DNA from 4 places in the Neobacillus sp. BP17 genome. Region 2 is predicted to be linked to each of the others. Evidence: predicted binding sites of a transcription regulator. Region 2 holds the regulator's gene; each other region holds the start of a gene.
What was found. The regulator Rex, encoded in region 2, represses fermentation and respiration genes when NADH is low (regulators of the CRP and FNR family bind a similar motif). The targets are predictions, from matches to a motif close to TTGTGAAATATTTCACAA.

Region 1: AC4QJR_RS13775 (polyhydroxyalkanoic acid synthase subunit PhaR) is a predicted target of Rex. The motif match lies at 5,172-5,189, and genes of this name have one in related genera.
Region 3: AC4QJR_RS15095 (formate/nitrite transporter family protein) is a predicted target of Rex. The motif match lies at 4,835-4,852, and genes of this name have one in related genera.
Region 4: AC4QJR_RS07145 (YwiC-like family protein) is a predicted target of Rex. The motif match lies at 4,590-4,607, and genes of this name have one in related genera.

The regions. Positions count from the first base shown of each region.
Region 1 is NZ_CM184198.1:2,840,752-2,848,595, reverse strand. It holds gene AC4QJR_RS13805 (DUF3231 family protein) at 1-134, opposite strand, end outside; gene AC4QJR_RS13800 (glycosyl hydrolase family 18 protein) at 255-1,364, opposite strand; gene AC4QJR_RS13795 (antibiotic biosynthesis monooxygenase family protein) at 1,668-1,964, opposite strand; gene AC4QJR_RS13790 (hypothetical protein) at 2,277-2,585, shown strand; gene AC4QJR_RS13785 (acetyl-CoA C-acetyltransferase) at 2,649-3,839, opposite strand; gene fabG (3-oxoacyl-ACP reductase FabG) at 4,210-4,944, opposite strand; gene AC4QJR_RS13775 (polyhydroxyalkanoic acid synthase subunit PhaR) at 5,262-5,744, shown strand; gene AC4QJR_RS13770 (3-oxoacyl-ACP reductase) at 5,834-6,577, shown strand; gene phaC (class III poly(R)-hydroxyalkanoic acid synthase subunit PhaC) at 6,658-7,734, shown strand.
Region 2 is NZ_CM184198.1:234,216-242,059, forward strand. It holds gene tsaB (tRNA (adenosine(37)-N6)-threonylcarbamoyltransferase complex dimerization subunit type 1 TsaB) at 1-602, shown strand, start outside; gene rimI (ribosomal protein S18-alanine N-acetyltransferase) at 624-1,073, shown strand; gene tsaD (tRNA (adenosine(37)-N6)-threonylcarbamoyltransferase complex transferase subunit TsaD) at 1,070-2,092, shown strand; gene AC4QJR_RS01300 (ABC transporter ATP-binding protein) at 2,374-4,293, opposite strand; gene moaC (cyclic pyranopterin monophosphate synthase MoaC) at 4,471-4,968, shown strand; gene AC4QJR_RS01310 (redox-sensing transcriptional repressor Rex) at 5,004-5,663, shown strand; gene AC4QJR_RS01315 (sulfite exporter TauE/SafE family protein) at 5,862-6,614, shown strand; gene dcuS (DcuS/MalK family sensor histidine kinase) at 6,756-7,844, shown strand, end outside.
Region 3 is NZ_CM184198.1:3,109,247-3,117,090, forward strand. It holds gene AC4QJR_RS15080 (bifunctional metallophosphatase/5'-nucleotidase) at 1-1,532, opposite strand, end outside; gene AC4QJR_RS15085 (alpha/beta fold hydrolase) at 1,697-2,734, opposite strand; gene AC4QJR_RS15090 (VanW family protein) at 2,789-3,787, opposite strand; gene AC4QJR_RS15095 (formate/nitrite transporter family protein) at 3,972-4,796, opposite strand; gene AC4QJR_RS15100 (methylated-DNA--[protein]-cysteine S-methyltransferase) at 5,106-5,633, shown strand; gene AC4QJR_RS15105 (2OG-Fe(II) oxygenase) at 5,638-5,946, shown strand; gene AC4QJR_RS15110 (SpoIID/LytB domain-containing protein) at 6,312-7,844, opposite strand, start outside.
Region 4 is NZ_CM184198.1:1,489,793-1,497,636, forward strand. It holds gene AC4QJR_RS07120 (Crp/Fnr family transcriptional regulator) at 1-440, opposite strand, end outside; gene moaA (GTP 3',8-cyclase MoaA) at 724-1,740, shown strand; gene ric (iron-sulfur cluster repair di-iron protein) at 1,807-2,502, opposite strand; gene AC4QJR_RS07135 (molybdopterin molybdotransferase MoeA) at 2,742-4,007, shown strand; gene mobB (molybdopterin-guanine dinucleotide biosynthesis protein B) at 3,995-4,543, shown strand; gene AC4QJR_RS07145 (YwiC-like family protein) at 4,664-5,392, shown strand; gene AC4QJR_RS07150 (Crp/Fnr family transcriptional regulator) at 5,552-6,244, opposite strand; gene AC4QJR_RS07155 (YjzC family protein) at 6,514-6,693, shown strand; gene clpB (ATP-dependent chaperone ClpB) at 6,850-7,844, shown strand, end outside.

The DNA of each region.
Region 1 (7,844 bases), 2.6 Mb from region 2:
TCTCTGATTTCCTTGTCTTCCAGGTGTTCCATCATATGTTGGTGAAAGCAAATCCCTGCTGTTTCGTTTAAATATTGTGTCCAGAGGGCAGCAATCTCGGCGGAAGTCAATTTGGTTTTATGAATGGAAGACACACAAGACACCTCATTGTTTTTTTCATAGATTGTCTTACATTTTATTGAAATATACCTTGTCTTTATTATATAAAACTTCGCGATTTGATTGGAATCACTTCTGGTTTCTTGACCATTCCATCACTTTTTTACTTTTATTTTCTCGGATATGGTCGTCCAGTACATCGGGTCTTCTAAGCCAAGTCTCCAAAGCCCTATTCCCCGTAAGTCATATTTCTCTACAAGATTTAGCTTAAACCGCAGACTGTGGCCATTCTCAAACCAAGCCTGGTGGCTATGATTTTTATTATCTACGTAACTGAAATGAGGTGTCTTTGTACGAGAGTCCCATTTAACTTTCGCTTTATATTTTGTTTTCTGACTCATTAACATTGCATAGGAGCTATACAAGGCTTTGTTTGCTGTTGTATCCCAGTTCCATCCATAAGTAGCGATACCGAGTAAAATTTTGGATGGTGGTACTTTATGTTTCAAAGCATAATCAATCGTTGCTTCTATCCAATTGACTGATGCTGTTGATCCGGGTGTTGTTCTTGGGTTGTGTTCATCGTATGTCATAATCATTAATCTATCTGAATATTGACCAAGCTTTTCGTAATCAAACCACGCTGACCAGGGATTAGCACGGGAATCACCTGTGTTTGCCGGAACTGAAACGGTTACAACTTTTCCGTCACGATGTAGTGATTCAGATAATTTTTTTATCAGTAAACTAAAGGAATCACGGTCAGTCAAATACAAATTTTCCATGTCAATATTAATCCCTTCATAGTTAAACTGATGCATTTCATCGCGTACGTTCTGAATGAAAACATTGCGGTTTTTATCGCTTTTGAGTATATTACTCGCTACCCGCTTTCCCTTCTCCTCCGTTTCATAAAAGAGATTATGTACAACCATATATACCTTTAGGTGTTTTTCATGTGCACCCTGAATAACCATTCTTTTATGATCTTCGGTAACTGAATCTATAAGATTGCCCGGTCGCTTATCATCAAGCTTATACCAAAAGGGTGCGATGATACTTAAATTATTGAATTGTGAGTTAACTGTAGGTTGGGACCCTGGTAACGTGCCTTCCTGTTCTGTATAGAAACCTAATACCTCGCGAGGAGTTTTATTCGTACTGGATTCTGCCTCTTTTCTTTGTGACTGACTACAGGATGACAAAAGTAAAAAGAGCAAAATTAAAGAAAGGATCGTGAATGACCGATAACAATATTTTCCCATCATGCACCTTCTTCTAATTCGTAGTTTTAGATAGAAATTGATTTATCAAAAAAATTTACATCATTAACAAAAGATACAGTAACTTGCCTTCCTATATTAGGTAAAATGTTTCACAATTATGTAAAGGTTTGATTTTTTTAGGAGTTCTTTTAATTGTCTATCATGCCCTATGAAGCTAAATATGAAAAAAATGGTGCCAGTTTATACGGACGCCATTTTCTTTGCTACTATTTTACAATTTGATAGTCATCTGTGGTTGCTTTGCTTAGCAGTTCCTTTGTACAGCTGAATTAAAAGTAATTTCTAGAATAGCGGGATGTTCTCAAAATGTTCCACAGTCGGAAAAGGATCATAGAAATGATGTAATAAGCTTTTCCAAACTTGATACTCATTGGATTGCCTAAATCCAACGGTATGATCTTCTAGAGTTTCCCACTTAATCAATAATAAATATTTCCCCTTCACTTCAAGACAACGCTGTAATTCGTGAGATATGTACCCTTTCATGGATGCGATGATTTCTGAGGCCTGACGAAATGCCTCCTCATACTCCTCTTCCATCCCTGGCCTAACCGTAAGCATAACCGCTTCCAATATCATGTAAGTCCCACCTTTCTTAATTGTAAAAATTAAATTAATTCTATCATATAATTCTAAGGTTAATTGGACCTAAAAATATCTCACACCGAGAATCCCTCCTAAAATTATCCTTTTTTCAGGTGAAAATTCACGAATATTTCATTTTTTATATGCGCTTCATGTATTTTTCGTCACACCTTTTCTTCTTTGGCGGAGATACAATCAAACTGAAGCTATCCCACTAAAGGAGTTGAGAGATCTCAAGAGTTAATTAGATTAGGAGTGCAGTAATCATACATATGATTCTTTAAAAAACGTAAGGAGGGCAATCTATTGTTCAATTTATTGATTTTCGGGTTAATTGCTATTACCCTGGTGTTGCTAAGTATCTTTATGGATGGGCTGATGAGGTTATATAAGGAAGAAAAGGAAGCGGAAAAAAATAGGGTTCGCGATGGAATGGAAGGATATTTACATGGTATTGGTCCTGTAAAAATCTTTAAAACAATTCATGATGCCGATGGCAATATAAGATATTTGGTATATTTGCCGCAATATGAGTGGTTCAAAACACCAACCTACAAATGGTATGAAGTCTATGCCACACATAACGGCTTCCAGCACATCGAAGTAGAAAGATAATCTGCACATAGTAAAATGGCTTGGAGTAATCTCCAAGCCATTTTTGTGAAAATCTATTCTTTATTACTTAATATTTTCGATGATGGTTGCTACGCCTTGTCCACCGCCAACACATAATGTAGCTAAACCATATTGGTTTTCTCTTTTCTTCATTTCATGAATTAAAGTTACCAAAATTCTTGCTCCACTTGCACCGATTGGGTGGCCAAGTGCAATCGCACCGCCGTTAACATTTAGTTTTTCTTTACTAAAATGAAGCTCGCGATCAACTGCGATTGATTGAGCAGCAAATGCCTCATTTGCTTCAATTAGGTCAATGTCTTCTAATGATAAAGACGCTGAATTAAGAGCTTTTTTCACAGCTGGGACAGGTCCGATTCCCATAATACTCGGATCTACACCTGCAGAAGCATTCGCTTTGATTGTTACGAGAGGAGTAACTCCTAATTCCTCTGCCTTTTTACGGCTCATCACAACAAATGCAGCCGCACCGTCGTTAATGCCTGAAGCATTAGCAGCAGTAACAGATCCATCTTTTTTAAATGCAGGACGAAGTTTACCTAAACCTTCTGCAGTTGCTCCAAAACGAGGGAACTCATCTTGGCTGAATAATGTTACTTGTCCTTTTCTTCCAGGTACCTCAACAGGAACGATTTCATCAGCAAAGCGATTCGATTCAATCGCTGCTTGAGCCTTTTGCTGACTCCATGCAGCAAATTCATCCTGTTCTGCACGTGAGATTTCATACTTTTCAGCAAGATTTTCAGCTGTGATTCCCATATGATAGTTATTTTCCGCACACCATAAACCGTCTTGAATCATGCTGTCTAACATTTTCTGATCGCCCATTTTGAAACCGTTGCGTCCGCCTTTTAACAAGTATGGAGCTTGACTCATACTTTCCATTCCACCTGCAACAACGATTTCAGACTCCCCTGCAAGAATGGCTTGTGTTGCTAAGTGAACAGCCTTCAAGCCTGATCCACAAACCTTATTAATTGTAAAAGCTGGTGACTCTTGAGGAATACCCGCTGCTAGAGAAGCTTGTCTTGCCGGATTTTGTCCTAATCCTGCTTGTAATACGTTCCCCATAATAACTTCATCCACATCATTTGGATTAATTCCAGCTTTTTCAATAGCTGCTTTAATGACAGTTGTACCTAACTGAGTGGCTGATACATTTTCTAAACTCCCTAAGAAACTACCAATAGCTGTTCTTACGGCACTTACAATGACAACTTCATTTACTGACATTCTGATCTCCTCCAAAGCTGATTTATGTATTTGAATAATTCCTCACAAATTTTACTACATTTAGCCCTACTTTTTGCGACAAACAATTCGACAAATTCAGAGTTATGTATTATTACTTTCACCCTTTATTAATCAAAAACCTATTAAACTTTTTTAAAAATTAGGGATTAAACCAATGAATGGCAACGGAAAATGTCACATTCAAAAAAAACAATAGTGTAAGGGCATTTATGTTGAAATACATTAAAAAATGACGAATTTTGTAGAAAAATATTTATTTGAATTATTTTTCAATATTATTTATTCAAAATATTAACAATAAAAAAGAGAGAGAAAACCAAATTCTCCCTCTTAGCTTTGGCTATGCAATTTAAATTACTAATCCCCCATCCACACTTAAGATCGTTCCGTTTATATAATTGGCTTTATCTGAAGCTAAAAATAAGTATGCTGCGGCAATGTCTTCTGGTTTTCCAAGTTTCTTGAGCGGTGTCTTTTCCTTCATAAACTCAAGGACTTTATCTGGCACGGCAGCCGTCATGCCTGTTTCAATGAAGCCTGGAGCGACTGCATTGACCCTAATCCCTTTTGGACCAAATTCTTTTGCCCAGCTCTTGGTCAACCCAATTACACCAGCTTTGGTTGCCGCATAATTTGTTTGACCAATATTCCCATATAAACCGACCACTGAGGATGCGTTGAGAATAACCCCTGCCCCCTGCTTTAACATATAAGGAGCAACCGCTTTCGTACATTTAAAAACCCCGGAGAGGTTTACAGAAATTACTTTTTCCCAAGCGGATTCATCCATTTTTGTAAGAAAGCCGTCTAGTGTAATTCCAGCATTATTGATGAGAATGTCGATTCGGTCGTGCTTTTCTACTGTGGCACTGACCATCTTTTCAATCTGTGCACTGTCTGTTACATCCACTTTAAAAAACGCTAACTTTTCACTATTTAATTCTTCTAATGCATTTTTCCCAGCTGACTCATCATAATCACAAATTACAACACTTGCACCCTCTTGAAGAAATTGTTTTGCCGTTTCTTTGCCGATTCCTTGTGCACCACCAGTAATTAACACGACCTTTTCATTAAATTCCAATACTATCACCTCATTTTTACTATTCTCAAAAGAACAACTACACTCATCATCATCCCAAGGCACATTGATAAAGAAAACAACAAAACAATTATAATAAGGGGGACGAAGCCCATTATTACCATTTTTAACCATAGTATGCTAAATTCTTTCTACTTATAACTTCTGTTAAATTCCTAGGTCATTTCGCGAAAAAGTGAGAATTTTGTCAAAAAATGAAGAAATGTATTTTGTGAATTTTTAAACTTTCACTTTTAATATTCCAAACAAGTTAGTATGATGGATACGTCAACAAAAAAGTAATCAAGGAGGTAGAAAGAATGAACCAAGATTTTAATTTTTATGATATGTGGAAAGATTTTTATTCCCAATCTAGTAAATTATTTGATGGAAAATTGGGTACGGAAGACTTTAATGTTTATGATATGTGGAAAGATATTTATTCCCAATCCAGCAAATTATTTGATGAAAAATTCGGCAATGATTACCCTTCTCAAGGGATGGGACAGTTGTTGGAGATGAATCTTCAATTTAAAAAAATGATTGATGAATCTACATTAAAATATTTAGAGTTTATGAATGTCCCATCTCGAAATGACATCGCTAACATTTCATCGTTAATTGTTAATGTGGATGCAAAAGTTGACGACCTTGAAGAAAAACTGGAAGAAAAATTAGAAAATAATGAAGGTCAGTTGTCATTTAAATCAGAATTGTCAAATGTTAAAAAAGATGTGAAGAATTTGGATAATAAATTGAATCAAATTCTTACTCTGTTAAATACACAAAAAGAAAAGAAATAAAAACGGATTACATATTAGCATGTAATACAAAATAATGGATTAAATCAGCAGGATTATTTAAACAACTACTATAGATGAGGTGCAGAAAAATGACAGAATTAAAAGGCAAAGTAGCGATTGTAACAGGCGGCAGCAGAGGTATCGGTGCATCGATTGCATTAGAACTAGCTAAGAATGGCGCGAAAGTTGTTATTAACTATAATATCCGTAAAGAATTAGCAGATAAAGTAGTCGCAGAAATTAATGAGTTTGGTGGAGAGGCATACGCTGTTCAAGCAGATGTTTCAGAAAGTAATGAAGCAGCATACCTTGTACAAGAAACGATCAACCATTACGGCAAATTAGATATCCTAGTTAATAATGCAGGAATTACAAGAGACAGCACGTTCAAAAAATTGAGCGAAGAAGATTGGAGAAAAGTAATTGATGTAAATTTAAACAGTGTTTACAACAATACTTCTGCTGCTCTACCTTACCTTCTTGAATCAGATGCTGGCCGCATTATCAACATTTCATCCATTATTGGCCAAGCGGGCGGCTTTGGACAAACCAACTATGCAGCAGCAAAAGCAGGACTTATTGGATATACTAAATCCCTTGCTCTTGAGCTTGCTAAAAGCAATGTAACTGTTAATGCGATTTGCCCTGGATTTATTGGTACTGAGATGGTTCAAGCCATTCCTGAAAAAGTTCTTGCAGGAATCGTTGAAAAAGTTCCACAAAAACGTTTAGGTAAACCAGAAGAAATTGCTCGTGGTGTTGTTTTCTTATGTAAAGATGGTGACTATATCACTGGTCAACAATTAAATATTAACGGTGGACTTTACATGTAATTGTCATGAAGGTACAACTTTCTTTATATATTAAGAGAGTAAATAAATTTTGTAAGGAGTGAACAGTCATTAACGTTTTGATGCCAAAAGAATGGAATGGTGTACTCGAATTTGCACCTGAAAAGTATCAAGAGATGTATCAACGTGTTTACAGGGCAACTCAAGTGTTAACGACCGAGCCTGAACCGGAAGTAGCACCTACACCGAAAGAAGTTGTTTGGACTAGAAATAAAACGAAGCTTTACCGGTATATTTCTGACCAACCAAAAAAATATAAAACTCCCCTTCTTTTAGTTTATGCTCTAATCAATAAACCATATATCTTGGATTTAACTAAAGGTGGCAGTTTAATAGAATATCTAGTTGAGCGTGGGTTTGATGTTTATCTTCTTGACTGGGGTACACCAGGTTACGAAGATAGAAATATGAAACTAGATGATTACATTATGGACTATATCCCTCGTGCAGTTCGTAAGGTATTGAGAAAATCTAAAGCTGAAGAAGTATCGATTCTTGGTTATTGCATGGGTGGAACGATTACGTCTGCATTTGCGGCACTACACCCTGAATTACCAATTCGCAACCTTATCTTTATGACTAGTCCGTTTAATTTTGAAAATAGCGGTTCATATGGTCCGATGCTGGATGAGCGCTATTTTGATATTAATAAAGTCGTAGAAACCCTTGGTGTGATTCCACCAGAAATGATTGACTTTGGAAATAAAATGATCAATCCAATGGGAACCAACTTTGGACCATTAATTAGTCTCGTAGAGCGTGCTGATAATGAGAAATTTATTAAAAGCTTTAAACTTCTACGAAAATGGTTAAATGACGGGATTCTTTTTCCTGGTGAAGCCTACCGTCAGTGGATTAGAGACTTCTACCAAAATAATAAACTGATCAAAGGCGAAATGGTTATTCGAGGTAAAAAGGTTAAACTTGAAAATATCAAGGCTAATGTGCTCAATTTAGCTGGGGTAAACGACCTAATTGCCCCGCCACATCAAGTCGAGGCATTGATGAATGTGATTTCAAGTAAGGATAAAGAATTTAAAGTGTTACCTGTTGGACATACTTCGATTACTTTTGGCAGTCAAGCCACAAAAATAACGTACCCAACGATAGCGGATTGGTTAGAAGAAAGATCCAACTAAACCAATTTTAAATGAGTGTCCCTATAGGGGCACTTCTTTTATTTTATCTAGTGAAAAAGTAATGGCAGGTAAACAATTGGGCAATAGTGGTAAAATTAATTATAGGTAAT
Region 2 (7,844 bases):
AGAACCATTCTGTTCGGATTATGCCTGCTATTCAAACACTGATGAAGGATTGTGAGCGGGTGCCTGCAGATTTAACGAAGATTGTCGTAGCCAAGGGACCAGGCTCTTATACAGGAGTTAGAATTGGGGTAACCATTGCTAAAACGTTAGCATGGACCCTAAACATTCCACTTGTCGGTATTTCCAGCCTTGAAATTCTAGCATCAGGTGTTAGCCGTTATTTTGATGGCTATGTTTCGCCTCTCTTTGATGCTAGAAGGGGACAAGTGTATACGGGATTATACCAAAATCATGGCAGTGAATTCTTAACAGTTAAAGAGGATCGCTTGGTCATGTTAGCCGATTGGGCAGAGTCTCTAAAAGGAGCCGGTAAATCTATATTATTTATCGGAAATGATTTATTACTCCATCAAGCAACAATCGCTGACCATTTGGAATCACAGGCCGTTTTTGCAGCGATCACAGAACATAATCCTCGTCCATCAGAGCTCGCCCTTCTTGGCAAGGATAAACCTGGAGAGGACATACATTCTTTTGTCCCAAATTATATTCGTTTAGCTGAGGCTGAAGCGAAATGGTTAGAAGCGAAAGGAAAAATATGAAATGGATAGGAATAGAGAGTTATGGTAGATTCATTTGTTTTTCGTAATATGAGGGAAGAGGATATTGATCAGATCTTGGAAGTAGAGCATGCATCTTTTACGACCCCATGGAGTCGTGAAGCTTTCTATAATGAATTGCACAATAATCGATTTGCTGTTTATATCGTTTTAGAAGAAAATAATAAAATTCTTGGATACTGCGGAGCGTGGATTGTCATTGACGAGGCCCATGTGACGAATGTAGCAATCTTGCCTGAATATAGGGGCCGGAAGCTGGGGGAAGCTATATTGCAAAAAATGATGTCAGTAGCCCGGGAGATGGGAGCAAAGACCATGACACTTGAAGTACGTGTGACCAATCATGTGGCACAGTCTCTTTATCGAAAGCTAGGCTTTCAAAATGGAGGAATCCGTAAAAATTATTATTCAGATAATCAGGAAGATGGTTTAGTGATGTGGGTAAATTTATGATAAAAGATCAATGGATTATGGGAATTGAAACAAGTTGTGATGAAACGGCTGTCGCAATCATTAAAAACGGCCGTGAGATTGTGGCAAATGTTGTGGCATCTCAAATTGAAAGTCATAAACGTTTTGGTGGTGTTGTGCCAGAGATTGCTTCCCGCCACCATGTTGAACAAATCACTATTGTTACCGAGGAAGCCTTAAAGCAAGCTAATATTTTGTTTGCTGAGATTGATGCGATTGCTGTCACAGAGGGCCCTGGACTGGTCGGTGCCCTTTTAATTGGGGTAAATGCCGCGAAAGCATTAGCTTTTGCTGAGAACAAACCACTCGTTCCTGTTCACCATATTGCCGGCCATATTTATGCAAATCGGCTGGTAACCGAAATGAAATTCCCGCTCCTCGCTCTTGTCGTTTCTGGCGGGCATACAGAACTGGTGTATATGAAGGAACATGGCCATTTTGAAGTGATTGGGGAAACTAGAGATGATGCTGCAGGGGAAGCCTACGATAAGGTAGCCCGCACATTAAATATGCCGTACCCTGGCGGCCCTCATATTGACCGCCTGGCTCAGTCTGGAAATCCGACGATTAACTTACCTCGGGCATGGCTGGAGGAAGGCTCCTATGATTTTAGTTTTAGTGGTTTAAAATCCGCAGTTATTAATACGGTCCATAATGCGGAGCAACGCGGTGAGGTGATTGCCCCTGAAGACCTAGCTGCAAGTTTTCAAGAAAGCGTCATTGAAGTTTTAGTCACAAAAACAGAAAGAGCGGTCACAGAATACGGCGTAGAGCAAGTATTGGTAGCGGGCGGGGTTGCAGCGAATAAAGGACTTAGACAGGCGTTAGAGAAGGTTTTTTCAAAGAAACCTGGGATTGAATTAGTCATCCCGCCATTATCACTATGTACAGATAATGCAGCAATGATCGCTGCTGCTGGAAGTGTGATGTTTGAAAAGGGAATTCGAGCAAATTTGACGTTAAACGCCAATCCTGGATTAGATATTGAATTATATAATTAGAAACTCTTCTGGATAAGAAGAGTTTTTTTGTTGATAAGAATTTTTGAACTTCCATCAAAATAATCTTAAATGTGGATAAGTGGATTGTTTTCTGTGTATAATGTGGATAAGTGGGGTAATTATTGTGGATATTGTGGAAAACTAAAAAAATCATTGGGAATACTCTGTTTACAATGTGAATAAGCTTGTGGAAAAGTGAATAATTTTTTAAAAAAGTGTTTATATCGAATGTTGTCGATATATGTCTTATTAAAAAGAAAAAACCGAGCACTGCTCGGTTTTTACTCTGCCAATTCCGCCCATGCTTCCATTAGTTGCTCGAGTTCAGCCTTGGCTTTTTCATTTTTTAGGTTGATTTCTAATACTCTTTCATGATTTTGAAAGATATCTGGATCACATAACTGCTGTTCGAATTCCTGAATTTGCTCTTCCAGTTCTTCAATTCTTTGTTCCACTTCTTCTAATTTTCGTTTTCGCTGACGCTCTTGTTTCTTGCTTTCCTTATCCTGTTGATAAGTATTTTTCTCAAATGCTTCCATTTGCGCAGACCCTTTTTGAAGATCCGCCAGCGCCAGGGCAGCAAGCTCCTCCTGCTCCAATTTCTTCTCTACATAATAATCATAATCCCCTAAATACTCTGTACTGCCATGGCGGCTCAGTTCCAAGACCTTTGTGGCAATTCGGTTAATAAAATACCTGTCATGGGAGACAAAAAGAATTGTGCCAGGGTAATCGATTAATGCATTCTCAAGAACTTCCTTGCTATCTAAATCCAAATGGTTGGTGGGCTCATCTAAAATTAGAACATTGGCTTTTTCCAACATCAGCTTAGCTAAAGCAAGTCGAGCTTTCTCCCCGCCGCTTAAAGTGGAGACAATTTTTAAGACATCATCACCGGAAAATAAGAAATTACCAAGAACCGTTCGAATCTCTTTTTCGTTTTTTAACGGGTAATCATCCCAGAGTTCATTCAAAACACGCTTATTGGAAGTTAATTCAGCCTGTTCCTGATCGTAATATCCGATGGAAAGGTTTGTTCCATAGAGAATGGTTCCGTCTAGGGCAGGAAGCTTTTTAATAATTGTTTTTAATAAGGTTGATTTACCAATTCCATTTGGGCCAACTAAGGCAATGCTTTCTCCTTTATAGGCACGAAAAGAAATGGCTTCTGAGACCTTTTCGCCCTGATAACCGACAGCAAGGGAATCGACCGTTAACACGTCATTGCCGCTTTGTTTTTCAATTTCAAACGAGAAGTTTGCCGATTTTTCATCTCCTAAGGGGCGGTCCATCAGTTCCATCTTCTCTAACTTTTTGCGGCGGCTTTGGGCTCGTTTGGTCGTTGATGCACGTGCCAAATTCCGGTTGATAAAATCCTGAAGATCTGCCACCTCTTGCTGTTGCTTTTCAAAAAGCTTTAAATCACGCTCATAATTGGCCGCTTTTTGATCTAGGTAGGAACTATAGTTGCCTGTGAATCGTTGGATTTGCTTACGGGACACTTCATATACCTGCGTAACCACCTTATCTAAAAAATAGCGGTCATGGGAAACAATCAAAATGGCCCCGTGATAACTTTGTAAATATTGCTCCAGCCAGGACAGGGTATCAATATCAAGATGGTTGGTCGGCTCGTCCAATATTAAGATATCGGGCTTAGTTAATAGCAGTTTACCAAGGGCAAGACGCGTTTTCTGTCCGCCGCTTAAACTTGATATCATCAAGGATTTATCAGGGAAATTTAACCCATGGAGTACAGAACGGAGCTCTGCCTCGTATTGATATCCACCCTGCTCCTTAAATTTCACTTGAAGATGGTCGTACTCTTTTAGGATTCTCTCGTATCTTCCAGTATCATCAAATACATTAGGATCGGCCATTTGCTCTTCAAGGGCCCGAAGTGACTTTTCCATTAAACGCAGCGGTTCAAATACAGTCAACATCTCGTCCCATATCGACAAAGTGGACTCTAAACCAGTATTTTGGGCTAAATAGCCAATCATTACTTCTTTTGGTTTGATGATTTCACCGCCATCATGTGACAAGTGGCCAGCAATAATCTTCAATAATGTTGATTTTCCTGCCCCGTTGCGACCAACTAGAGCCACACGGTCTCGAGTTTGTAATTCTAATTTAATATTCGATAAAATTAGGTCAGCACCATAATATTTTTGTAGTTGATTAACCTGTAACAAAATCATTCTTTTTCACCTCTATTACATAGGTTTAGTGTACCTTATTCCCCGTATATCGGCAATAAACTGAGGCGCAGATTAGGTGGATGAAGGTGTTAAATCGGCAAAAACCTTGAATTTCGTTCAAAGTTTCACAGACAGATAAGGAAAAATAGTGTATGATTTGAAGGGAGGATTATTTATATGGCAGAATTAACGCATTTTAATGAAGAAGGCCGAGCAAAAATGGTCGATGTCAGTGATAAGCCAGAAACAGCACGGACGGCACTTGCTCATTCCAGTATTACAGTTAGGAAAGAAATTTACGATAGAATTACGAATCACGCGATAAAAAAAGGTGATGTCTTAGCAGTGGCACAGGTAGCTGCGGTCATGGCAGCAAAGAAGACGTGGGATTTGATTCCGATGTGTCATCCGATTCCCTTAACGGGGGTTAATATATCTTTTTCCTGGGAGCAGGACACAGAAGAGAATTATCGCTTAAATATATCGGCAGCCGTTAAAACCAAGGGGAATACAGGTGTAGAAATGGAAGCGTTAACAGCTGCGTCAGCATGCGCTTTAACGGTTTATGATATGTGTAAAGCAGTTGATAAAGGTATGGTGATTGGCCCTACATATCTTGTCGAAAAAACAGGCGGTAAAAATGGTGATTTTAAGAGAAACGAAAAAGTTAAATGATTTTTAACTAAATTATCCATGGGGTGTGGGAGATTATGAGTAATGAAACAATGAAAATACCACAGGCGACAGCCAAACGGCTGCCCCTTTATTACCGATTTCTTAAAAACCTGCATTCTTCCGGTAAGCAAAGGGTTTCATCAGCCGAACTAAGTGAAGCCGTAAAGGTCGACTCAGCCACGATTCGCCGCGATTTTTCTTATTTCGGAGCATTAGGAAAAAAAGGTTATGGGTATAATGTCAATTATTTGATTTCCTTCTTTCGTAAAACCTTGGACCAGGATGAATTAACAAAGGTTGCTTTAATAGGGGTAGGAAATCTGGGCACGGCATTTTTAAACTATAATTTTTTAAAGAATAATAACACGAAAATAGAATGTGCCTTTGATGTGGATCCAGAAAAAATGGGAACAAAAATTCGCGAGGTCCCGGTTTATCATATGGATGAATTGGAGAAGGTTTTATCTGAGGGAGGTATATCCGTTGCGATATTAACGGTTCCAGCCCCAGTTGCACAGATGATTACTGATCGACTTGTGAGTGCAAATATAAAGGGAATATTAAACTTTACGCCAGCACGCTTAAATGTTCCCCCGCAAATTAGAGTCCATCATATTGACTTAGCAGTGGAACTGCAATCGCTTGTTTATTTTTTAAAGCATTATCCGACGGTGGAATTAGAGGAAGAAGAATAGTAATTTAGTTAAGAGCTTTTCACAATATTTGTGGAGAGCTCTTTTGTATGCTTGCTTTTTTTAATTACATAATCTATCAAAATACTGAGGGCTGGACTAAGATGTAGGTAGTTTATTTGCAAGCGATTACTATCGGGATTATAGATCACACATTCCCTAGAGTGACATCTAGGGTTTTTGCAATTGGAGGGGATGAAGTTGGCGATCGTGCTGACTATGTTTGTACTTGGGGTATTATTAGGATTTGTCGGAGCAGGAGGTTCTGGCTTTATTATTGCCATTTTAACAGTGGGTTTTGGAGTTCCCATCCATGTAGCGTTAGGGACATCTTTAGCTGCCATGGTGTTTACTACCTTGTCAGGTGCGTACAGTCATTTTCGACAAGGAAATATTTCGATTAAAACGGGTCTAATTGTCGGAGGCTTTGGGTCGATTGCTTCCTTTATTGGTTCAAAGCTTGCTGGTTTGATTCCCATCCATTCCTTGCATTGGTTAACCGCAGGGATGTTGTTTCTATCAGCTATGATCTTGGTCGTACGATTGTTTATCGTTCAAAAAATTAAGGCAAACTATAAAAAAGACGAACCGAGCAACCTTCTTCTCATTAAGAAAGCAGCGCTAGTCGGTTTGGTTACCGGGTTGTTGTCTGGGACATTTGGGATTGGTGCTGCACCGTTCATTCAAATCGGACTGCTTTTAATCTTGGGACTTACGCTTAAACAATCTGTGGGTACAACCATGCTTGTTATTCTGCCCATCGCTTTAGCAGGGGGAGCTGGCTATTATTTTCAAGGATACTTGAACTTCCCATTGTTATTTGAAGTGGTGGCAGGAACCATGATTGGTTCTTATGTCGGGGCTAAGTTTACGGACTTTGCACCTCAGCCCGTTTTAAAAAGTGCGATGGTCCTGACCCCTATTTTAGCAGGAGCTATATTACTGATAAGCTAAAGAAAGCTTCCAAGGCTGCAAAGTTCTGTCATAGCAAGCTTTGCAGCTTTTTTGCGTTTACTTTACTTACCTGAATGATTACATTGTCATCAAGGGGTGCATCAAGATGGTGCCTGACACCCGGTACAGCTGGAGGGAAATATGAGAAGGGGCAGATGGAGTTTAAAATCAGTGATTATTGTCTTCGTTTGTGTAGTGGTTACTTTTTCGCTGTTGATAACGGATTTACTTATAAGTTCCAGAATTGCTTCAGAGACGGAAAAGAATCAGGCGGAGCAAGCAAGAAGTGTAGCTCGCATGGTTGCACATAGTCCGCTTGTGATTGAGGCGATGAGTGGGAAACGCGATGAAAAGGACATTCAAAGCTATGCAAATGAAATGAGGAAAGTTACAAATGTTTACTTTATTGTCGTGATGGATATGAATGCCATTCGAAAATCCCACCCCGACAGTAAAAAAATAGGGTTGCCATTCAGGGGTGGAGATGAAGGGCCTGTTTTAAAAGGAAGAGAGCATGCGTCAATATCAAAGGGATCGCTGGGACCTTCATTACGCTCTTTTACACCCATTAAGGACGAAAAAGGGAAACAAATCGGGGCAGTGGCCGTTGGGATTTCGCTGGATAATGTGGAAAAGGCCGTCAAAAAGAGCCGAACTGGGATCTATATTGGAACCCTGATCGGCCTATTAATCGGTGTTCTTGGGGCTGTTATTTTAGCTAGATATATCAAAAAAATCTTACTTGGGCTTGAGCCGTTTGCGATCGCAAAATTATTAGAAGAAAGAAGCGCTATGCTTCAATCCGTCAGAGAAGGAATAGTCGCGGTTGATCAAGAGTCAAAGATAACACTTGTCAACCGAGCTGCTTTAAAGATGTTTCACAAGGCAGGACTGCCGGATAATCCGAAGGGGGTAAATATAGAAAGGTATTTGTCTACCACGCGCTTAAAAGATCTCTTACAAACGGGTAAAGCTGAATTGGATGAAGAACAGAATTTAAATGGAATGACTATTTTAACTAATCGAGTCCCTGTTATTGTTGGGAATAAGGTCGTAGGGGCCATTGCAACTTTTCGCGATAAAACAGAAATACAAGTACTCGCCGAAGAACTGACTGGAGTGAGAACTTACGCCGATGCACTTCGAGCCCAGGCACATGAATATATGAATAAGCTTCATGTTATTTTAGGGATGGTCCATACAGGGTATTATGAAAAAGTTGTTGAATAC
Region 3 (7,844 bases), 2.9 Mb from region 2:
ACTATTCTTTGTCCGATTGGTTTATTCGCATCCCAAGAATACGTTAAACCAGAAATTTGCAGCATGTTTGTCTTGGTTGCACTCCATTGCTGATTAAGCAAGTCACGAATCTGCTGCCCTGTCATCGTCATTTTTACAAGATCATTATTAAAGGGCTGAACGGTGTAAACTTCTCCCCAAGTTATTTCTCCAGGATCAATGTCAGCCCGAATTCCGCCAGGATTCATAAACGCGAATTCCGTTTTTAGCGCATTTCTTTGTGCATCGGCAATGAAACTCCCAAGGACAGACTCTCCATTCTCATTTTGTTTAGCTGTTAAACTTTCAGCTGTAGAGCCGATCACCCGATTAACGATGGGTCCCACTTTTGCTTCATAGCCCTCAATCATTTGTTTAATCTCTGGATCGGGCTTCATCCCCTCCTGGAACGTGGTGACAATCTCTGCTGATTTTGAGACTATCTCTTTTGTTTTTGGATCAATCTCAATATCCACATCCGAAAATGCAGTGCCATAGGAATACGATTGCACTACTAACTTATTATCGATGGTTGCGTTCATATGGGCGTGATTATGTCCGCCAAAAATAATATCCACTTCATCGTCAACCCGATTGGCAATATCCACCAGCTGCCCAGTTGGATTCTCTCCATTGGGACCGGAAGTACCTGGGTTATGGGCTAAAACAATGATTGATATTACACCTTGTTTTTTCAATTCGGCTACATTCCGATTGATTGCTTCTACTTCATCAGTGAACTTTAATCCGGCCACTCCACTTGGGATAACTACTGTTGGCGTCTCGGTAGTAACAACACCGATAAAGCCAATCGGCATTCCATTTACTTTGATCACTTGGTATGGCGGCAGGATTGTTTTTCCTGTTTTTTCATCGATTACATTCGCAACTATCCAAGGAAAATTTGAGCCGGCAAATTTTCCGGTTTTCGGATGTGATCCACCCTTAATCAGGCGGAGCAGTTCCGTTACCCCTTCATCAAATTCATGATTACCAACAGTTCCGATATCAAAACCAAGTTTATTCAAGATTTCAATCGTCGGTTCATCCTGTAAAAGGGCAGAAACTGGCGGACTAGCTCCAACCATGTCACCGTTTTGAATCAACAGTGTATTTTTGTTTTCTGCTTCACGCTGTTTTAAATAGGCGGCTAAATAATCTACCCGTCCAGCTGGTTTTCCGTTAACATTCCGAGTTACATTTAATTGTCCGTGCAAATCATTAATTCCTAACAATTGAATCGGAATGTAACGATTATTCGCTGCAGGCGCTTTTTTCTTAGGATTTTTCGTTTCTGGACGATTAGATTTATGCCCATGGTAGTCTTCTGATAAGCCTTGATTCTTTGCTTCTGTTGGCTTTTGTCTGCTAGACCCAACAGACTGGGATTGACGTACCGTTTGATCTTGGTGTTCCGATTCTTTAAGGTTACTAGCTGCCACACTTAGATTTCCAAAGCCCCCGATTAAAATTACGAGAGTTAACGAAATAAATGCTTTTTTCAACCAATCCATGCGTGCAAATCCTCCCACTATTTAATGAATGAACCATGGTATTTTTTGTTTTCAATGGAAGGAATATGCACATCTACATATCATAATTAGAAAAAGCCCACTATTATGCTTCAACTTCATTGTTGAAGACAAAATTATGGGCTTTTTAAATCGTATTAATGTCGTTAAACGACCATCAATTCTGATAGTTTATTTGCGTATTTTATGACAAACTTTTCAATTTTCTTTGTATCGTCTGGGTGAAACATATGCCCAGAATTCTCATACCAAACCAATTCTTTGCCAAGCGGAGCATCAAGTTCCTGAAAAAATTGCTCAACTGGTCTACCGTATACATGAATATCTTTTGCCCCATGTAAAAAGGCCAGAGGGACTTCTATTCTTTTTGTTCTTTTAAAATCAACATGTGCAAAATCCTCCACTAATGCTTGGGTGTAGGTTAGTTTGTAGGAACTATAAAGTGTATGGAAGATATCTTTCATGGAGTATTCTGAACTATTTAAGAAAAGCTTTAAGCTGCCAAGGATGCCTGGGTGCTTCACGGTTTTACTTTCATAAACCATCGAATTATATTTTATCAGTGGCCTGCGGAAATCTGTCCATTGTTTCAATAACAAATATGGCGGGCGGCCTAATTCCTCTAATTTCTTCAGTGTTTTCCAATCTTTCGCTTTTTCGGCCCGAGCCTTTAACCAATCAAAACAAATCTGATCATTATCCTGCCAATTGATAATTTGCGATATGCCAAAATATGCGTGAAGTTTTTCTGGGTACCTGGATGCGATCGATAAACCGATAATCGTCCCCCAAGAATGGCCTGCTAAATAAACCTTCTCTTTTTTAAACCGACTTCTTAAGATATCGATTAAGTCATGACAATCCTGTATATATTGCTCAATTCGAAAGGACTCTTTAGGTGTATTTTTATGATAGGTTTTTCCAGCCCCCCGTTGGTCCCAAAACACCACCACGAAATGTTTAACAAGCTCCTTTGTAGAAATAGAAACAGCATAATCCTGGCCTCTTGAAACAACGCCCGGAACCGGCATACAGGGGCCGCCATGGAGAAACAACAACAAAGGCTTCGTTCCATCATTTCCCTGAATCAGAACAGAATGCTCTACTCCACCCAAGTTTATCTTGTCAACCAAGTCAATTCCCTCATCAGCAATCGTAAACTCTCGCTTCGAAAACAACCCCATAATTCACTCCCCCCTCTTTTTATGTAGTAAATGCGCATGGTGTCAGGCACCATGTTATTGTTTCGCGATCAGAGCTTGGAAGGCTGCTGATGTTCTTACTTCAATGGTTAAGGCTCCTTTTTTGTAGATGGATTGGATGATAAAAGGTGCACCTGTCGTATTTTGAAATTTGAAGTCTGGGCCGCCATAGGAGACGGTGGCATCTCTGCCCGCAGGGACATAACCTACTGACAAGGAATGGTGATGTTTTTCAATATAACTAACACCTAATTGGTCCACTGAATTATACAGAGTGGAAGAAGTCTGGCAAATCCCCCCGCCAATACCATCGACTAATTGTTTATTCACGATTTCCTTTGCTTTTTGATATCCATGTTCGGCATCACTTGGCCCAACTGTCGTGTTAAAAGAGAAAATATCGCCGCTTCCCACAATAACATTATGGATTGCCTCTGCTGACAATTTGATATTTTTCGACCTTCCCACTACCCCACTGTTAAATCTGGTGGTATAGGTTGCAACGACCACTTCCCCTAATTGCTTCACATCTTCCGGCTTATACCCGCTCTCAGTCACATAAAGAGGCAGTTCCACATCTCCTCCCGCTGCCGATGCAGTTAACACCCTTTCAACCAACTCGGATTCTTCTAAAATAATTCTCGGTTTCCCTTTAATGATTTGACCGTTTGAGTCGATCTTATCGAGAACCATTCGTTGATCATAGCCAGGGGTAGTTTCCGTTCCTCTTGCCAATTCCTTTGCCCACTTTTCTAGTTCCTTTTTATACGCTTCGTTATTAGTTCCAAACCCCATGTCGGCTGGAAGAAAGGTTTTGATAATCGATTTCGTATTGGGGTCGATTACATTAACAGTAATAGGTTTTGGTTCTTCTTCCTTTTGGGGTTCTCCTTGAGGTGTTTGAACCGAATTTTGCTTTGGTTCTGTAACTTTTTCTTCAACCGCTTTTTCTTTCACTGATTTTTCTGTACAACCGGCCAATCCTAAAAAACTACAACTGACTAAAACTGCAATTAACCACGAGCTTTTTTTCATTTCCCCAACCTCTTATCCAATATTTTCATGCTTGATTTTGACTTCCAAATGAAGTCCATTCATTCTCCGATTTTATTCGAGATAACCTGTCAATATGATTGATAAGTGTTTCAAACATGAAAAAAGCCCCTATTAATTAGGAGCTATATATCATAAGAAATTATTTAATTTTCTGTATACTGGTTTATCTAATATTACTTTTCATTATAGGCTGAATCACTTTTGGTTCAGTTATAGTAAGTTCATTTTTCTTATAGGCATGCCAATAGGCCATTGCGATAAATACTGATCCGCCCACCGCATTTCCAAGAAAAACAGGGATAAAATTCTCTAAATAGGCTAACCAAGTAAAATGGCCTGCAAAAATCGCCGCAGGAATCACAAACATATTAGCAACCACGTGTTGAAAACCAATCGCGACAAAAGCCATCGTCGGAAACCAAATACCGGTAATTTTTCCGACCATATCATTTGCTCCATATGAAAGCCATACAGCCGCAGCCACTAGCCAATTACAGCCGATCCCTGAAATGAAAGCTTGGAGAAAAGTGGCTTCTAATTTATGGTCAGCAATACTAATCGTTCTTTCCAAAAATGGTCCTGTTTCCGTTAGTCCAACCAAATGTCCAAAAAAGTAAGCCACAAATAGGGCCCCGACAAAGTTACTAAACGTTACAAGGAACCAATTATAAATAACCTTCCTGGTGCTAATCTTATTTGCCATACTTGCTATTGGAACTGCCATCATATTCCCAGTTAACAGTTCTCCACCAGCTAACAAGGTAAGGACAAGACCAATTGGAAAGACAGAGGCACCAATCAAGCTGCTTAATCCTTCTATATTTCCTGTAAGAGTTGCTGTTACACGGATGAAGAGTAAATAACCTAAAGCAATAAAGGCTCCTGCCTCAAAACCCAGGATCAATGTTCGTAGCAGCGGGTAATTTGCCTTTTTCACTCCATTCTCAATGGTAATTTCCATAATTTTTTCGGGTTTACTGTACCCCATCAGAAGGACTCCTTTTAAATAAACTAGATTCTTTTAGATTGTGAAATATTTAACATATTTATTTTATAACAAATTCTTCTAAAATCCTGTGAAAATTTCTTTAACTATTTTTTAGCGCTTACATTTATCTTTGTATTCTTGCTTTTATACTCAAAATTACTTACTTCCCTCTTTTAATAGAGGTATACTGATATGGAGATAGGAATAACAAATCCAACTCATTTCGCCACACTTTAAAAAAATAACAACCTTTACACCATCAGAATATCGTCAAATGAACAGAATTGAATAAAGAAAAGAGGCTTTATTATGGATAGAAAAATCATTTATTGGAGTTTATTTGTTCATGGCCCATGGGAAATGTATCTTGCAGCAACAACCCAAGGACTCTGTTATGTTGGATCAGACCATAAGGGCTTTGAGGAATTAAGGGACTGGGTGCAGAAAAAGTTCCCTCAGCACCAATTGGAACCAGACGATCAACGAATGCACCTATATGCTGACCAATTCGCTGAATATTTTCAAGGAAAAAGGACGAAGTTTACTTTTCCAACCGATTTTTATGGAACTCCTTTTCAACAATCTGTTTGGAACGCATTAAATGAAATTCCTTACGGATCTACACATACATACTCGGAAATCGCAGAAATCCTTCAAAAACCTAAGTCAGTTCGTGCAGTGGCCTCTGCCATCGGGGCAAACCCAATCTTAATTACGGTTCCCTGCCATCGGGTGATTGGAAAGAACGGAAAACTCACTGGATTTCGTGGCGGTTTGGAGATGAAGGAAAAACTGTTGGATTTAGAAAAATTTGCTTCCAACATGAAGGGATTGTAAGCCCATGCCAAATAATATTTCTGACAGGATTGAATCACTAGATTGGGATAAGTTGCATCACCTGCTAGAAATACAAGGATTTGCAAAGCTGCCTCCATTATTGGATCCGCTTCAATGCCAGGAAATGATTAAAACATACGATGATCCATCCAATTTCCGCAGCACGATAAATATGAAACGATACAGATTTGGGGAAGGAGAATACAAATACTATCAAGCGCCTCTCCCACCTTTACTACAACAACTCCGTACGGGTTTCTACCCAGAACTGGCAAAAGCAGCGAACCGCTGGTTGGAGATCCATTATATGTAAAAAGGCAGAAGTCTCTAATGGGGGCTGTCGAGAAAGTCTCGATAGTCATTATTTTTTCACTGGAGCATTCCAAATATAAAGAGATTGCAACACACTTAGCCAGGCTTGAAAAAGTGTGTTGCAATTAATTAGGTTGAGAATCCCCCTGTTGATTGGAGCAGAAGGTGCGAAGACTCCTTCGGGAGTACGGGTCTGGAGAGACCCCGCAGGCGCCATGGCGCCGAGGAGGCTCGCCGGCACGCCCGCGGAAAGCGAAGCACCTGGAGCGGAAATCAACAGGCCCAATCGCAGAAACCATATATCAATAAAAAATTGCCGAGAAAAATAACGTTTCTCGACAACCTGAGGCAGAAGTCTCTGCCTTTTTATTTTATATATGATTTTGAAACATAACCTGTCGTTTTGCCATATTTGATTTTATACCATGAACCAGTTGTCGAAACAACCGTTACGGTTTGATTTTTCTTTAACGTACCAATCACTTTGCCTTTAGTGGAGGCTGAGCTGCGGACATTCAGTCGGGTTACAGTCACTTTTCCCGTTTTCATTTTGACAACTTTTTTAACTTCGAAACTAGTTGTCACGCTCGAACGATTTTTACTTGTGTCCGTCGCAGATATTACAACCGAATATTTCCCATTACCTAATGATTTGGTATTGTATTCCTGATTAATGGTCCCTGCTTTTGTTTGGATATCTTTTTTCAAGTAGCTTAGGATTTTACCGGAACTGTTTTTAATATACACCGTTACCTTTGCGTTTTCGTTAGTTTTAAAAGTAATGTGGGCTTTATTATTTTTGTTATCTATGCTTGCTTTAACGCCACTGAATTTAGGTGCTGTCTTGTCTTTTTTTACTTCAAAAGATGGCAATGTCGAAGATCGGTTATTACTCAAATCAACGGCAATAATTCCTGCATAATATTTTCCGTTAGCTAAAGAATAACTGTTATATTCTTTGGTAATTGTCCCTGCTCCTGTTAGTGCATCTTTTAATAAATAGGTGAAAATCTTGCCTTTGCTGTCCTTAAGATAAACTGTTACTTTTGCCTTTTCGTTCGTCTTAAAGCTAACAAATGTTTTATTTTTCAAATGATCGTCATTTACTTTGACTTCACTAATCGTTGGAGCAGTTTGGTCTAAAACTGGAGTCATTGGCGTTTCCTGAACCGGTTTAACTGCCGCTAGTTCTTCAGTTGTACCAGTTGTCTGTTTTGATGGTTCTGGTTGTTCTGTCGCATCTGCTGCTTTCTGTTCGGTTGGTTCAGCTGGAGTTTCTACAACAGGCACAGGTCTGTCACCATACTCTTTTACAATGGATGCACCATCGTAATAAAAGGCAAGAATCTGATTGTATTTTTGGCCTGCTTCGGCACGATTCTGTGCACCCCATTGACTTAACCCAACACCATGGCCGTCACCAAATCCGGAAACTGTAATGGTTCCGTCCGTATCTGCGATGTTTGAAACAAGATAACTCAACATCATCCGATTGCCGACCATCGCACGAATCTGTGAGGCTGCTACATTTTTATATTCTAATTTTTGCGGAATATAAGCGCCATTTTCGTCAATTTTATCTTTTGTTAAAAATTCAACCGTTATATTTCCCTTGGAAACACGATCGCCAGATGTTGGGGTGTGCAAGTTTAGTACAGGTATAGCTGTAATTTTAATTTCTTTTCCAGCATAGCCATGCGTGGCCATCCAAGCTTTTATCATATTAATAATGGTAGTATCTTTTTCTTTCATTTGGGTCCATGTCAAATTAGCGGGATTAAATTGCTGTTTATTTATGGAGAATTTCCAAGCAGTTTTTGCATCATACGGATCTTCTTTAATCGTTAAATATGAGAGTGGCGAGGAACCCCAGACATTGGCATTTGATTCTGTTTTCCC
Region 4 (7,844 bases), 1.3 Mb from region 2:
AATAGTGCCCCTCGTTTCCCATTTAGGACAAGATCGCGAAACTTTGTTTGCGTTTTACGGAAATGATCACTCATCCATTTCATGAATTCAAAGGCAAGTTTACTATTTTGAAAAATTTCGCTTTCAATGACATCTTTTTTTATTGCAGCAACTTCTCCTTCTTCAAGAACCATTGCACTCAATAAATACCTAGGATTATCCGTAAATAGGGTTAATTCTCCGCAAATATCATTTTCTCCACAAATTCTTAACGAAAGTTCACGACCATCTGATGTGATTTTACTAATTTGAACTTTTCCAGAAATGATAATATAAAGTTCTTCAGCAACCATTCCTTCTTGAAATAAAAAGCTTCCTCTTTCACTTTTAAATTTCCGATCTGCAAATCTAAGTAATTCTTTTATTTCAATGGAATGAGTTGGTTTCATTGGTATTGTCATCGGTTTCACCTCTACGCATCATTTTAATAACCATCTATTTTGAAATCTTCATGATTTGTTTGTTAATAATATTTTATCCTATTAGAAGGCATAAAATAGAAGTAAACAATGACAATATAGTGAAAACTTATAAGGACCTAAAGTATTTCTAGATAGGCAAACTTCTGCTAAGATAAGACTTATACAATTATAAGTATTGTCATAGTGAATAATGTAACAGTCTTTTCTACGAATGACTGATACACTAAAAACAGGTTCCTTAAAAATAATGGAGTTGAGATTAATGGAAAAAACCATTATTAAAGATAAATTAAATAGACCCTTGCATGACTTAAGGATTTCTGTAATCGATCGATGCAATTTCCGCTGCCAGTACTGTATGCCAGCAGACCAATTCGGGCCTGATTTTGAATTTCTTCCAAAAAGCGCTTTGCTGTCATATGAAGAGATTGAACGCCTTGCGAAAATATTTGTAAGTTTGGGAGTGGAAAAAATTCGTTTAACAGGAGGGGAGCCTCTTCTTCGGAAAGATTTACCTATTCTTGTTAAGAAATTATCCGCAATTGAGGATTTACATGATATCGGATTAACGACAAACGGTGTACTCTTGCCAAAATTGGCAAAAGAGTTAAAGAATGCCGGTCTTAAACGCGTTAATGTCAGCCTTGATACTTTAAATGATGAATTGTTTGGGGAAATTAACGGGCGCGGGGTAGCCACTGGACCTGTATTGGAGGGCATTGAAGCTGCCAAACAAGCTGGGCTTGGGGTCAAAATTAATATGGTTGTAAAGAAAGGCTTGAATGATACTGAAATCATTCCTATGGCAGAATATTGCAAAGAGAATGGACTGGAGTTGCGTTATATCGAATATATGGATGTTGGCTCTACAAATGGCTGGAAAATGGATGATGTCATTACTAAGAAACAGATTTATTATCTATTAAAAGAACGATTTGAGCTCGAGCCAGTAGACCCTGCCTATTATGGGGAAGTGGCGAAACTATATCGTTATAAAGATAAAGATGTGAATGTGGGATTCATTACTTCTGTGTCTGAATCTTTTTGCACAAGTTGTACACGATCTCGTTTATCAGCGAATGGTCAGATTTTTACATGTTTGTTTAATGGGAATGGGCATGATATTCGTAACTTTATGAGAAATGGTGCCACTGATGCAGAAATCCGGGAACGAGTAACTGCGATTTGGAATGCTCGAGATGATCGATATTCAGACGAAAGAACTGCCGAAACGTACAAAAATCGTAAAAAAATAGAAATGTCTTATATTGGCGGTTAAACTCTCTTCATCAGAAGAGAGTTTTTTCAAATGAAAAACAGCCTGGGATACAGGCTGTTTTTATCATTAAATATATCTAGGAAATAGAATGTTGTTTTCAAGATGTACATGCATAAAAGTTAATCCTTCTAATGCTTCTAAACGGGCATAAACAAGACGATACGTACCACAAGCATCCAAAGGAAGAGTAAAGTCAGATGTAACAGCACGAATTTTCCTTAAAATTTCTCCGGCATGGTCATGTTCTTTTTCTAATTCAACAATCATTTGAATAGCTTCTTCTCGGTTCTCAACCGTTCCATCGGCTAGCTGCTTAATTAAAGGAAATACAACAGCTTCCTCTTTTGCCATATGTTCCATCAATTCTTTTTTAAATTCATAAAAGAGTTCATTCACCTGTAATAATTCGGGGTGGTTATCACCGTGTACACGTGATACTTTTGTTACATACGGACTAAGCATCGTTAGTTCCTCTTCTGATACACGATGGTAATTGGAGATGACATGATTAATAATTGTAGTTGAATCAGAGTTAGTCCAAACTTCAACGTCTTTTTCGGCATTTTCATATGTTTCAAATACTTCTTTTAATTCCTCTAATAAAGTATCGAGATTAAGATTATTTTGAGAAACAGCAGTTGCTAGTGGAATGTTCCCTCCACAGCAAAAATCAATCCTGTTCTTTTTAAACACGTCACTTGTTTTTGGTAATTCATTTACAATATCTTTAACTAATGAATTTGCAGTAATAGTGAAACTCATCGTATATTCCTCCTTAAAAAAATCCTGTTGAGTAAATCTACGTTAATCATAATGTAAAAAAGCAAAAAATTAGGTGACCTAAATCACACATTCGATATGATTTACATTTTTATGTCTGAATTCCTTTGAATTGTGACATTTGATATGTTTCTAAGTTTCTAATAAGCTTATAATGAAGATTATTCAATGATAATGATACATATCAAAAATAAATATGGTTAAGGCAGGAGTTGATGATTTTGTTTGAAAGAAGAAAACCAATACCCGTTGGGGAAGCTGTCCAAAAAATTATGGAATACCAATTACCGGGTGTAACCGAACAGATTTCAATAAATGAAAGCTATGGCCGCTTTTTATCTGAGGATTTAATAGCGACAAGTGATGTTCCTCATTTTGATCGGGCTCCCTACGATGGATTTGCTGTCAGGTCTATCGATACCTGTGATGCCTCACAAACGAATATTGTTGAGTTTGAAGTTGTCGATCATATTGGTGCTGGCATGGTTTCAAAAAAAGTAATTGGTGCATTCCAAGCTGTAAGAATTATGACTGGAGCGATGATGCCTGAGGGTACAGATGCAGTGGTTATGTTCGAACTTACACAGGGGTACGAAAAGAATGGAATTCCCTATATGTCAATTAAACGCAGCTTTAAAAAAGGCGATAATGTTTCATTCAGTGGAGAGGATGCTAGGCAAGGAGAAATTTTGGTAAGAAAAGGGACGTTGATCAATCCAGGGATACAAGCCATGCTTGCGACATTTGGATATGACCGTGTAGCCGTAGCAAAAAAACCTCTTGTAGGTTTATTTGCCACAGGCACGGAATTATTAGAGGTGAACGAGCCCCTAGTTCCTGGGAAAATTCGAAACAGTAATTCCCATATGATTGCAGCGCAAATAGAAAGAGCAGGAGGGATTGTCCGCTATTTAGGCAAACTTCCGGATGAGTTTGAAACTTGCTTTGAAGCAGTGAAAAATGCATTAAACGATGTTGACTTGTTAATTACAACCGGCGGGGTTTCAGTGGGTGATTTTGATTATCTGCCTGCTATTTATGAAAAGCTTGGTGCGGAGGTTTTCTTTAATAAAGTTGCCATGCGGCCTGGAAGTGTGACGACGGTGGCACAGTATCATCGCAAACTTCTATTTGGGCTTTCGGGAAATCCATCAGCATGTTATGTAGGGTTCGAATTGTTTGCCCGTCCCATCATCCGAAGAATGCTATTTTCAGAAAAACCGCATCTTCGAATTGAAAAAGCTCTTTTAGAGGTGGATTTTCCTAAAGCAAATCCATTCACTAGGTTTGTTCGAAGTTCAACATTTATCGATGCGGGAAGACTTAAGACAACACCGAGTGGGCTGGACAAGTCTAACATCATTATGAGCCTTTCTGGAGCTAATTCCTTGATGATTCTTCCGGGCGGAACCAGAGGCTATGCTGCTGGCAGTGAAGTAGATGTCCTGCTGCTTGAAGATCAAGTTGGCAGTGAATGGCCTTGGTAACTCCTGTCATCTTTCAAGTGGTCGGGTATCAAAATAGTGGAAAGACAACAATCACTACAAAGTTGATTAATCTTTTAACAGAAAATGGGGTAAAAACAGTTACCATAAAGCACCACGGACATGGTGGCAGACCAGACTATCTACCTCTGAAAGATACAGAAAAACATGTAAAGGCAGGAGCAATTGCATCAATCGTCGAAGGAGATGGAAGTTTGCTCCTCCAAGCCGAGAACCATTATTATTCACTTGAAGACCAGATAGAATTGATGAAGTTTTTTCAGCCAGATGTGATTTTAATCGAAGGCTACAAACTAGAGGCTTTTCCAAAGTTGCTGTTATTAAGAGATGAAAATGACTTTTCTTTATTAAAAAGCGTTTCCAATATTACTGCTATTGTATACTGGAAAGATAAAATGGAAAAGGTAATCACGTTGAAAACCAATATTCCTTGTTTTCATATTGATGATAAAAGGGCGATAACTTGGACTTTTAAATTACTTCAAGAACTTGTACAAAAAATAGATCAAAATAGTTAAGAAAATGTCACAAAGAGAAGGCGATAGCCTTCTTTTTTTGGGAAATATGTGATGTGTTTCACATATTTTTTTACTTAGCTAGCTTATATTTAGGCTAGTTAGGATAAAGGAGTGAAAATAATGAAGTTATTTTTACCGAAACAACATGGTGCATGGGCAATGCTAATCATCCCTTTTTGGCTTGGTGTTATTAATGGAGGATTTATTTGGCAACATATCCCGTTTTTCATCGGCTGGCTCTTATTGTACTTGGCAACCTATCCGATGCTCCTTTTATGTAAAAGGAAAAAACTCACTTTTTATACTAAATGGACTCTTTTATACATGATTCCCTCGCTGCTATTTTTACTTTTTCCTTTGTTGGAAAGACCGACAATAATATATTTTGGCCTTCTGATGCTGCCGTTTTTTATAATTAATGCTATTTATACTTCAAAGAATCAAGACCGGGCGTTTATGAATGATCTCAGTGCGGTTTTTGCCTTTTCAATTGCCGGATTAGCAAGCAGTTTTTTAACAGATGGAGAAATAAATTTCGAGACACTTGTTTTCACCTTTTTAATATCGGTCCTATTTTTTGTTGGTTGTACCTTTTATGTAAAAACAATGATTAGGGAAAAGAAGAACACTCAATTTAAATGGATTTCATGGTTTTACCATATTGTGTTAGTCATTTCTTGCTTCGGTTTTGGTGTCTGGATTGTTGCCTTAGCATATATCCCTAGTTTACTAAGAGCGATTGTTTTTTACGGCAGGTCCTTATCCCCAAAACAAATTGGCATTTACGAAATCATTAATTCAGCAGTATTCTTTACGATATCAGCCATCCAACTAAGCATATTAACATAAAAAAATCGGTCAAATGACCAAAAAAGGCTATCGAAAAACCTTCGATAGCCTTTTTTGGGTACAATAATCTTTAATGTTGATTGACCCCTGTTGATTGGAGCGAAGCACCTGGAGTGGAAATCAACAGGCCCATTAGCATGGACAAAATCAAAAGAATTCCTAATCCACTTTACAGATTTCTATTGGACAGTCCTCACAATCGATTTCCCTTTTTAAATAGTCTAAATCATGAATGGTAATCATGCCCTTTTCAATGGATACAATTCCGTTCTTTCGTAAATCGCTTAACAAGCGATTGACAACTTCCCGTGAAGTACCGCAAAAATTAGCCAACTCTTGATTGGTAAGCGGCAGCTCGATTAGTATTCCTTTATTGGTCTTGATACCATAACTATTGGTAATTCGAATAAGTGTGGAGTACAAAGCCCCTTTTTTACCGTGAAGAACCAAATCACGGAACTTTGTTTGGGTCTTTCGGTATTGTTGGCTCATCCACTTAATGAACTCAAATGAAAGTGATTGGTTTTGTGATAGCCTTTCTTCAAGTGTGTCTTTCATAATAACGGCTACCTCTCCACTCTCAACGACACGAGCACTTAATAAATATCTGGAAGAAGGAGAGAATAAATTTAATTCACCGACAAAATCACCACTCGAGCACATTCTCAGAGTGAGCTCCCTTCCGTCAGGAATGATTTTGCTGATTTGAAGAATTCCACTTTGTACTATGTACAATTCATCAGCAGTAGATCCTTCTTGAAATAAAAAATTCCCTTTTTCAACTTTCTTTATATGGTGAACTGTATCAAAAAGATGGGACAGTGTTACCGGTATTTCTCTTACTGACTGCATACTCATAACCACCTTTAAAGGTACGAAAATTTGTCTAAAAAATTGACAGTCAAGGTTATATTTACAAGATAATACTATAATTATATTGTTAACAAAGAATAATTAGCAATAAATGAGTAATAAGTTCATACAATCGTCATAACTTCGTGCCGACTTTGTTTATTTCTTAGGAAATAATGTCGATTAGTATAGGAATTTGTAAGAAATGCCAATAATGACAGAGCCTGAAACGGAAATAATAACAATGTGAAGAAAAGGAGGGAAAAAGAATGGGTCAAAATCGCCAGTTTAAATCTGGAAGTAAAGCACCTAATAATGGTGTTTATATTGAAGTGGGAGATACGGGAAGCAATGTCAATAATCCGAAAAAGATCAAGTTAAAAGCAGGGGATGCCTTCCCAGAGACTTCCAATGATGAACGAGTTTGGACATATCAGAGAAAACCATAAATTTAATACAGAAAAGGTCATCCATTGGGTGGCTTTTTCTTTTGTGTAACTCTGGACTAAAGACTGTATTATCTAAACCGTGAAAATTTCCTTTTTAGACGGGATTGTTTTATAATAAAAATAAAGGTCAAACTTGGTCAAAGAGGGTGTTGAAAAATGGATATGAATCGAATGACAGAACGGTTACAGAAAGGAATGATGGATGCCCAATCGGTAGCGGTAAAGAAAAATCATCAAGAGATTGATGAACCTCATTTATTTATCTCGTTAATGGAGCATGAAGATAGCCTCATTTCTAGCATATTAGAGAGAGCGGGAGTATCTTCTGAAAGAACCAAAAAGAACCTTATGGAATCTCTGTCAAAAAAACCAGTGGTTACAGGCAGTGGTGTTGAACAAGGAAAACTATATATTACAGCAAGGCTGCAAAAGTTACTTGTAAAAGCTGAAGAATATATGCAAAAATTTTCAGATGAATATTTATCTGTCGAGCATATTCTGTTAGCTGCGGCTTATTCAGATGACACAGAAATACGAAAGATATTACGAGCTTTAGGAAAGCAGCCAGAGCATGTTTTACAAGCGATAAAAGATATAAGGGGGAATCAAAGAGTGACATCACAAAATCCCGAAGCAGGATACGATGCCTTAAAAAAATATGGACGGGATCTTGTTGCAGAAGTTAGAGAAGGAAAAGTGGATCCTGTTATTGGACGTGATTCTGAAATCCGAAATGTCATTAGGATATTATCAAGAAAAACAAAGAATAATCCGGTGTTAATCGGTGAACCTGGTGTAGGAAAAACAGCCATTGTAGAAGGGCTGGCACAAAGGATCGTTCGAAAAGATGTTCCAGAGGGTTTAAAGGATAAAACCATTTTTTCATTAGATATGAGTGCATTAATTGCTGGTGCTAAATTTAGGGGTGAGTTTGAAGAACGATTAAAGGCGGTATTAAATGAGGTTAAAAAGAGTGAAGGCAGGATCTTATTATTTATCGATGAAATTCATACGATTGTTGGCGCAGGGAAAACGGAAGGTGCAATGGATGCTGGAAATATGTTAAAACCGATGCTTGCACGTGGTGAACTTCATTGCATAGGAGCAACAACACTTGATGAACACCGAAAATATATTGAAAAAGATCCTGC